Linked DNA regions of Haloactinomyces albus. The protein of the gene in region 2 interacts with the protein of the main gene of each other region in a pairwise test. Links are inferred from orthologs where the notes say so. Each region holds a gene or a part of one and is shown on either strand. Other genes may lie near its edges.

Region 1 (3,865 bases), 560 kb from region 2 along the record:
AGGTTCGTGCCGGGCAGGCTGGGTGGTAGAAGCCGCCCTTCGAGGTTCGGCGGCTCACCCCGGCGGGAAAAGCAGTGGCGGAGACGGGTTATTCTGGTGTCAGCACGGTGTTGATCCGGCTATCACCGGGGAGCCTCCGGAAGAACGGGCGAGCTGTTCTCGCCTCAGTAGAACCGGACGGGTGGGCCCGTCACAGCCCGTAACGAGCGGCTGTACGACAGGTGCCGGCTCGAGGTGTATCGCCCCGGGCTCCGGTCCTCGTGCGGCAAACGGGGTGGTACCGCGAGACGTGGGCGATCGATCGTTTGACGGTCGAGCGCGAGCGTGGCGTCCCCGTGTGGGCATCGAGCGTTGATCGTCGATGTTCGTGCGGCGTAGCAGACGACACACCCACGAGGAGCGCATCCGCGATGGCTTACCCGAAGGTTCCCTTCAGTGGCGCGACCACGAACGATGATTCCGCGGCGGAGAACCCGGAGAACCCCGCGGGCGGCGGAGTCGCCGCACAGCCGTCGTTTCCCGGCATCGAACGCGAGGTTCTCGACTTCTGGGCCAGGGACAGGACGTTTCAGGCCAGTGTCGAGGCGCGGGAACCGGGGCCGCACGGCTCGAACGAGTTCGTCTTCTACGACGGGCCCCCGTTCGCCAATGGCCTGCCGCACTACGGACACCTGCTGACCGGTTACGTCAAGGACGCGGTGCCGCGCTACCAGACCATGCGTGGGCATCGGGTGGAGCGTCGTTTCGGGTGGGACTGCCACGGTCTGCCCGCCGAGGTCGAGGCGGAAAAGCAACTCGGGATCTCGGCGAAGTCCGAGATCGAGTCGATGGGCATCGCCGAGTTCAACGAGGCGTGCCGGTCCTCGGTGCTGCGCTACACCGACGAGTGGCAGGAGTACGTTACCCGCCAGGCACGCTGGGTGGACTTCGACAACGACTACAAGACGCTCGACCTGGATTACATGGAAAGCGTCATGTGGGCGTTCAAGACCCTCTGGGACAAGGGGTTGGTCTACGAGGGTTTTCGGGTGGTCTGGTACTGCTGGCGCTGCGAAACGCCACTGTCCAACACCGAGACACGCATGGACGACGTCTACCGTCAGCGGCAGGATCCTGCTGTGACCGTGGGCCTGCGGCTGCAGGCACCGGGCAAACCTTTCGACGGTGCGCTGGCCCTGGTGTGGACGACGACGCCGTGGACCCTGCCGTCCAACCTCGCGGCCGCCGTGCATCCGGATGTGGATTACGTGCTCGTGGAATCGGAGCACGACGGTGAGCGCTATGTCGTGGCCGAAGCGCGGCTCGGTGCCTATGCGCGGGAGCTGGGCGAGGACATCACCGACCGGGTCGTCGCACGGTTCCCGGGAACCGAGCTGCTCGGCAGCCGGTACACGCCGCCGTTCGACTTCTTCACCGGCCGCGCCAATGCCCATCAAATCCTCGCCGCGGACTACGTCACCACCGACGACGGTACGGGGCTCGTGCACATCGCCCCCGCTTTCGGTGAGGACGACAAGGTCGTCACCGACGCGGCCGACATCGAGCCCGTGGTCCCGGTGGACTCCCACGGCCAGTTCACCGACGAGGTGCCACCCTATGCGGGCATGCAGGTGTTCGAGGCGAACAAGCAGATCATCCGCGACCTGAAGGGTGCGGGCCTGCTGCTGCGGCACGAAACCTACGACCACCCGTACCCGCACTGCTGGCGTTGCGACAACGCACTGATCCAGCGCGCGGTGTCCTCCTGGTTCGTGGCGGTCAGCCAGTTCCGTGATCGCATGGTCGAGCTCAACCAGCGGATCGACTGGGTGCCCGCCCACATCCGGGACGGCCAGTTCGGCAAGTGGCTGGAAAACGCCCGCGACTGGAATATCTCGCGCAACCGCTACTGGGGATCGCCGATCCCGGTGTGGGTCTCCGACGACCCGACCCATCCCCGGGTGGACGTCTACGGCTCCCTGGACGAGCTGGCGGCCGACTTCGGAGTGCGCCCGAGCGATCTGCACCGGCCGAACATCGACGAGTTGACCCGGCCCAACCCGGACGACCCGACGGGGGCTGCCACGATGCGGCGGGTTCCCGAGGTGCTGGACTGCTGGTTCGAGTCCGGGTCGATGCCTTTCGCGCAGGTGCACTACCCGTTCGCCAACGCCGAGTGGTTCGAGCATCACTATCCGGGCGACTTCATCGTCGAGTACAACGGCCAGACCCGCGGCTGGTTCTACACGCTGCATGTGCTGGCCACGGCGCTGTTCGACCGTCCGGCCTTCTCCCACGTCGTCGCGCACGGCATCGTGCTCGGTCACGACGGGCTGAAGATGTCGAAGTCCAAGGGCAACTACCCGGACGTCAACGAGGTCTTCGACCGTGACGGATCGGATGCAATGCGCTGGTTTTTGATGTCCAGCCCGATCCTGCGCGGTGGCGACCTGGTGGTGACCGAGAAGGGCATCCGGGACGCGGTGCGCCAGGCGGTACTGCCGCTGTGGAACTCGTGGTACTTCCTCGCGCTGTACGCCAATGCCGAGGGGCTGGAGGGTCGTTCCCGTGCGGACAGTCAGCACGTGCTCGACCGGTACATCCTGGCCAAGACCCATGAGCTGGTCAGCGACGTGCAGGATGCGATGGATCACTTCGACCTCGCGGGTGCGTGCGCGGCGGTGCGCGAATTCCTGGAGGTGCTCACCAACTGGTACGTGCGGCGGTCGCGGGATCGCTTCTGGTCCGGTGACCGGGATGCGATCGACACGCTGCACACCGTTCTGGAAGTGACCAGTCGCGTGGTGGCCCCGCTGCTGCCGCTGACTGCCGAGGCCGTGTGGCGCGGCTTGACGGGCGGCCGTTCGGTGCACCTGGCGGACTGGCCGCTGGTCGACGAGCTGCCCGCCGATGCGGCTCTGGTGCAGGCCATGGACCAGGTACGTCAGGTCTGCTCGTCCGCGCTGGCACTGCGCAAGTCCAACAAGCTGCGTGTGCGATTGCCGCTGGCGAAGCTGGTGGTGGCCGCACCGGAGGCGGAGTCGCTGCAACCGTTCACCGACCTGATCCGCAACGAGGTCAACGTCCGGGACGTGGAGCTCACCACGGATGTGGCCGCACACGGCCACTTCGAGGTCTCGGTCAATGCTCGTGCGGCAGGTCCCCGGCTCGGTGGTGACGTGCAGAAGGTCATCAAGTCGGTCAAGTCGGGTGAGTGGAGCCGTACCCCGGGTGGCAACGTTCTCGCCGCGGGAATCGAGTTGCACGAAGGCGAGTTCACCGAGCGGCTGGTCTCTACCGATCCCGGTGCCGCCGCGGCCCTACCCGGTGGTGGCGGCATGGTGGTGCTGGATACCGAGGTCACCGAGGAGTTGGCCGCCGAAGGCGTGGCCCGCGATGTGGTCCGAGTGGTGCAGCAGGCCAGGCGCGAGGCCGGTCTGGAGGTCTCGGACCGGATCACCACCACGCTGTACGCGCCGCAGGACGTGCTCGACGCGGTCAGCGCGCACCGCGAATTCCTCGCCGGGGAGACACTGGCCGACGCCGTGGAGCTGTCCATGGCGCAACGGCCCGATTCCGCCTTCGCGGGCAGTGTCGGCGACGGCACCGACATCGCGGTCTCGGTGGCGAAGGTCTGAGCCGGCTACGAAGTGAGTGAACGGAGCTTTCGTCCCGTCGATGCGGGGGAAAGTTCCGTTCACTCCCGCCTCAGGCTTCGTGTTCGGTGCGGTCGGCAGCCCACTCGGTGTGGAACACCCCTTCGCTGTCGGTGCGCCGGTAGGTGTGCGCGCCGAAGAAATCTCGCTGACCCTGCACCAGCGCTGCGGGAAGCCGGGAAGCGCGCAACGCGTCGTAATAGGCCAGAGCGGTCGAGAAACCGGGGACC
Region 2 (3,006 bases):
CCTGGTCCAGCGACACGACGTTCTCGATGCCGGGGCGACTGTGGCAGGAAGTGATGGAGCAGTGCTCACCCGGGCATTCCTGGCTGCGGCTGTCCGGAGACACCTTCGAGCGGCTGTATGCCTACAAAACAGGCCATGCGCTGGCAAGCTGGAACGAGACTGTCGACGTCCTGCTTGCGCAGGCCGAGTCCGACACCGGCGCAGCAGGAAGAATCGAGACGGAATGAACACCATGGGAGACTGGGCCGACCTGCAGGAGCCCGGACCGGCCACCGTGGTGGTGAACGGAGTCGCGCTGGGCAGAGGAAGCCGCGTTCGACTGCGACCGCTGCACCGTGCCGATATCGTCGACCTGACACTCGTCGACCGGACCGCCGAGGTCGAGCGAGTCGAGCGGGACGCCGAAGGGCGGACATACGTGGTGGTCATGCTCGACGGTGACCCGGGACGCGACCTCGGGGCGATGAGTCAGATCGGGCACCGCTTCTTCTTCACTCCGGAGGAGCTGGAGCCGCTGGGTGAGGTCTCCGGTGGGGGGCCTCCCGGCTCGCGGATTCTGGTGGCAGGACTCGGGGACACGTTCCTCGCCGACTGCGCCTTCGGCCCGGAAGTGATCGACCGGATGCGTCAACGGCACCTTCCGCAGGGAGTGCACGTCGTGGACTTCGGCATCCGCATGGCGGATCTGGCCCGGTCCCTGCAGGATGACTACGACGCCGCGGTGCTGCTCTCCACGGCATCGCGGGGGTGCGTGCCGGGCACCTTGTCCGTCACCGAACCGGGCGCGTCCGAGATCGAGGAAGCCGCCGCGGCATCCGGCGCGCCCGATTCCCTCCGGGCTCTCGCGCTTGCCCACCGGTTGGGAACCCGATGCCGGCGCATCCTCCTCGTCGACTGTGCACCGGTGTCGTCCGTGAACAGCGGGGACAACGACGTGGATACGAAGATGAGCACGCCGGTCCGCGAAGCCCTCGACGACTCGGTCCCACTCGTCGAGTCGCTCCTGGACGAGCTACTGGCCGTTCGAGAATCGAAAGTTGGGAAGTGAGCTTCCATGAAAAACGGCATTTACATTTCGCCCGTCGCCGTGCGTGTCGCGGTCGGTGCCCTCACTCTTGCCTTCGTGGCGTCGATTGCGGTCCAGATGCCGGAAATCACGCGGTATGTGAAGGCGGAAACCATGTGAGCGGGGCACTCGCCGTCAATGCGAAGAACGAGACCGTGCTGCGGCGTGATGCCCGGCATCACGCCGCAGCACGTGCGGTCGGAAGAACACGTTCGGGAGAACGGGCGGGCCGGTCCGTGGCTTTCGGTCAGCCTGCCACACGGTGTGCTGTTCCGACGAGTTCGGTGAGCAACTCGTGTACCTTCGCCACCGCTGTGTCGACCGCTGCCGCGACCGGTTCGGACAGTTCCATGCGTTCCGAGCAGTCGGCAGGCTCGCAACCGACCACGAGAGCCCGGCCGATGTTGCCTCCGAGTGTTTTGCACAAGGACAGCACGGCGTCCGGAGTCATCCCGTGCGCGTCCATAGCGGGACCGTTCGTTTCCGGCCCGATGGGTTCGACGGCATCGAGGTCGGGTTCGAGCACGTACAGGGTCCCCGGTTCACCGCCGCGGGGCAGTGCATCGACGAGGAGCACGCCGTCGTATCCCTGCAGCAGTTCATAAGCCAGGTGCATGCCGCGGATTCCGAAGTCCGCGGCATACACGCCCTCGGGCATCGGTTCCGCCGTCAATCGCCCGGCGACCTCCACGCCGAAGCCATCATCGCCGAGGAACACGTTGCCGATTCCCGCAGCGAGAACGCGTGTGCTCATGTCTCGTCTCCGGGGAGAATCCGCGCCGAGCCGTGCAGTTGCTCGAGGACCTCGCTCGGCAGGTTCTCGGTGCGGTCGATGATCGCCGCCGCCCTCGGATCGGTGGCCCTGGCCTCCCGCTTCTCCTCGTCGGTCAGCGTCATCGTGCGCAGCGTGAGTATCTCGTCGATCTCGGCGGCGTCGAACAGGTCACCGGGGCTTTCCGGCGCCACGGCAGGGTAGTCGTAGAGGATGATCGGTGAGGACAGCATGACATCGCGTTTCCCGTGCTCACCGACCAGAACGGGCCAGGTGTGCTTGTTGCGGCAGGATTCGGCGGCAGGGCTCGCCCAGTCCGGAGGCTCGAGCAGGGAGACGAACGAGCCACCACGCATGGCCAGCAATGTGTGCGCCGAGACCAACGAACGGCGCAGCATGACATCCCGTTCCACCGAGGGCCCCTGGTCCCACGGCGTGTGGTTCTCCACCGTGATCCGCACCTTCTGCAGTTCGCCGAGTTCCTCGAACCCCTCGACGCCGAGGCGGATCATCCCGGACAACGGCCACGTACGGCAGGTGATGTTGCCGTCGGTGTCCTCCCCACCGGGGAGTTCGAAGGGCACCTCGTGCTCCGCGTCGAACCGATCGAGACGCACGGACACGTCGACTTCCCGGACCACCCCCTCGTCGGGGACGGATCCATTGTCCCGGCAGCGTAGCTGCAGGAAGCGCACCAGGAGGTCGAGTGTCGGCTCCACAGCGGGCTCGACCAGGCACTCGGTGCGCGCGTACCACGTTTCCGAGGAATCGGCGGTGCGTGGCGCGAGAACCCCGAACTGCCAGCGCATCCGGTTCTTCAGCGCCGAGGCGCGGTACGGGTAGAGGAGGTAGCCCTCGAACAGTACGGCGTCGGCCACGGCGCGGGCCATGTCCACGGTCACCCCGCCACCTCCTTCGGGTCCGTTTCCGCCTGATGCCTCGTGCACTGGCAGTGTGTGCTCAAGTACACATCGTCGCAACAGCGGTGGTCGGTTGGAAGCGCAAGATCCGGGGTACCTGCACGGGAAGACGGTTGTGCCGGAGGGCAGGGCAGAAGACAGCGGCATGCGGCAAGGAGGTGGTGCATCCGGTGGAGGGGAGCGAAGAGTTATTGCGGACGCTGACCCGGGTGAGCAGCGCTCTGTACGACGGGGAGGTGCCGTTTGCT

Evidence for each region. The genes of interacting proteins can lie anywhere in the genome.
Region 1: the proteins of JOF55_RS01070 (region 2) and ileS interact in binary tests that used the Escherichia coli proteins (3 or more experiments, as listed by UniProt). The link is inferred for Haloactinomyces albus from one-to-one orthologs.

What each region holds. Positions count from the first base shown.
Region 1 is NZ_JAVDXW010000001.1:779,413-783,277, reverse strand. Bases 23-3,817 are described here. They hold ileS (isoleucine--tRNA ligase), read left to right. Parts: upstream 23-410; coding sequence 411-3,617; downstream 3,618-3,817. Other genes in these bases: gnd (NADP-dependent phosphogluconate dehydrogenase), read right to left, coding at 3,688-3,817. In the rest of the region: more of gnd, read right to left, coding at 3,818-3,865. UniProt on the Escherichia coli protein: Catalyzes the attachment of isoleucine to tRNA(Ile). As IleRS can inadvertently accommodate and process structurally similar amino acids such as valine, to avoid such errors it has two additional distinct tRNA(Ile)-dependent editing activities.
Region 2 is NZ_JAVDXW010000001.1:218,837-221,842, reverse strand. What follows is about bases 68-3,003. They hold JOF55_RS01070 (hydrogenase maturation protease), read right to left. Parts: upstream 1,821-3,003; coding sequence 1,314-1,820; downstream 68-1,313. Other genes in these bases: JOF55_RS01060 (nucleotidyltransferase family protein), read left to right, coding at 2,968-3,003; JOF55_RS01065 (hypothetical protein), read right to left, coding at 1,817-2,740; JOF55_RS01075 (hydrogenase maturation protease), read left to right, coding at 224-1,048; JOF55_RS01080 (DUF6084 family protein), read left to right, coding at 68-227. Outside these bases: more of JOF55_RS01080, read left to right, coding at 1-67; more of JOF55_RS01060, read left to right, coding at 3,004-3,006.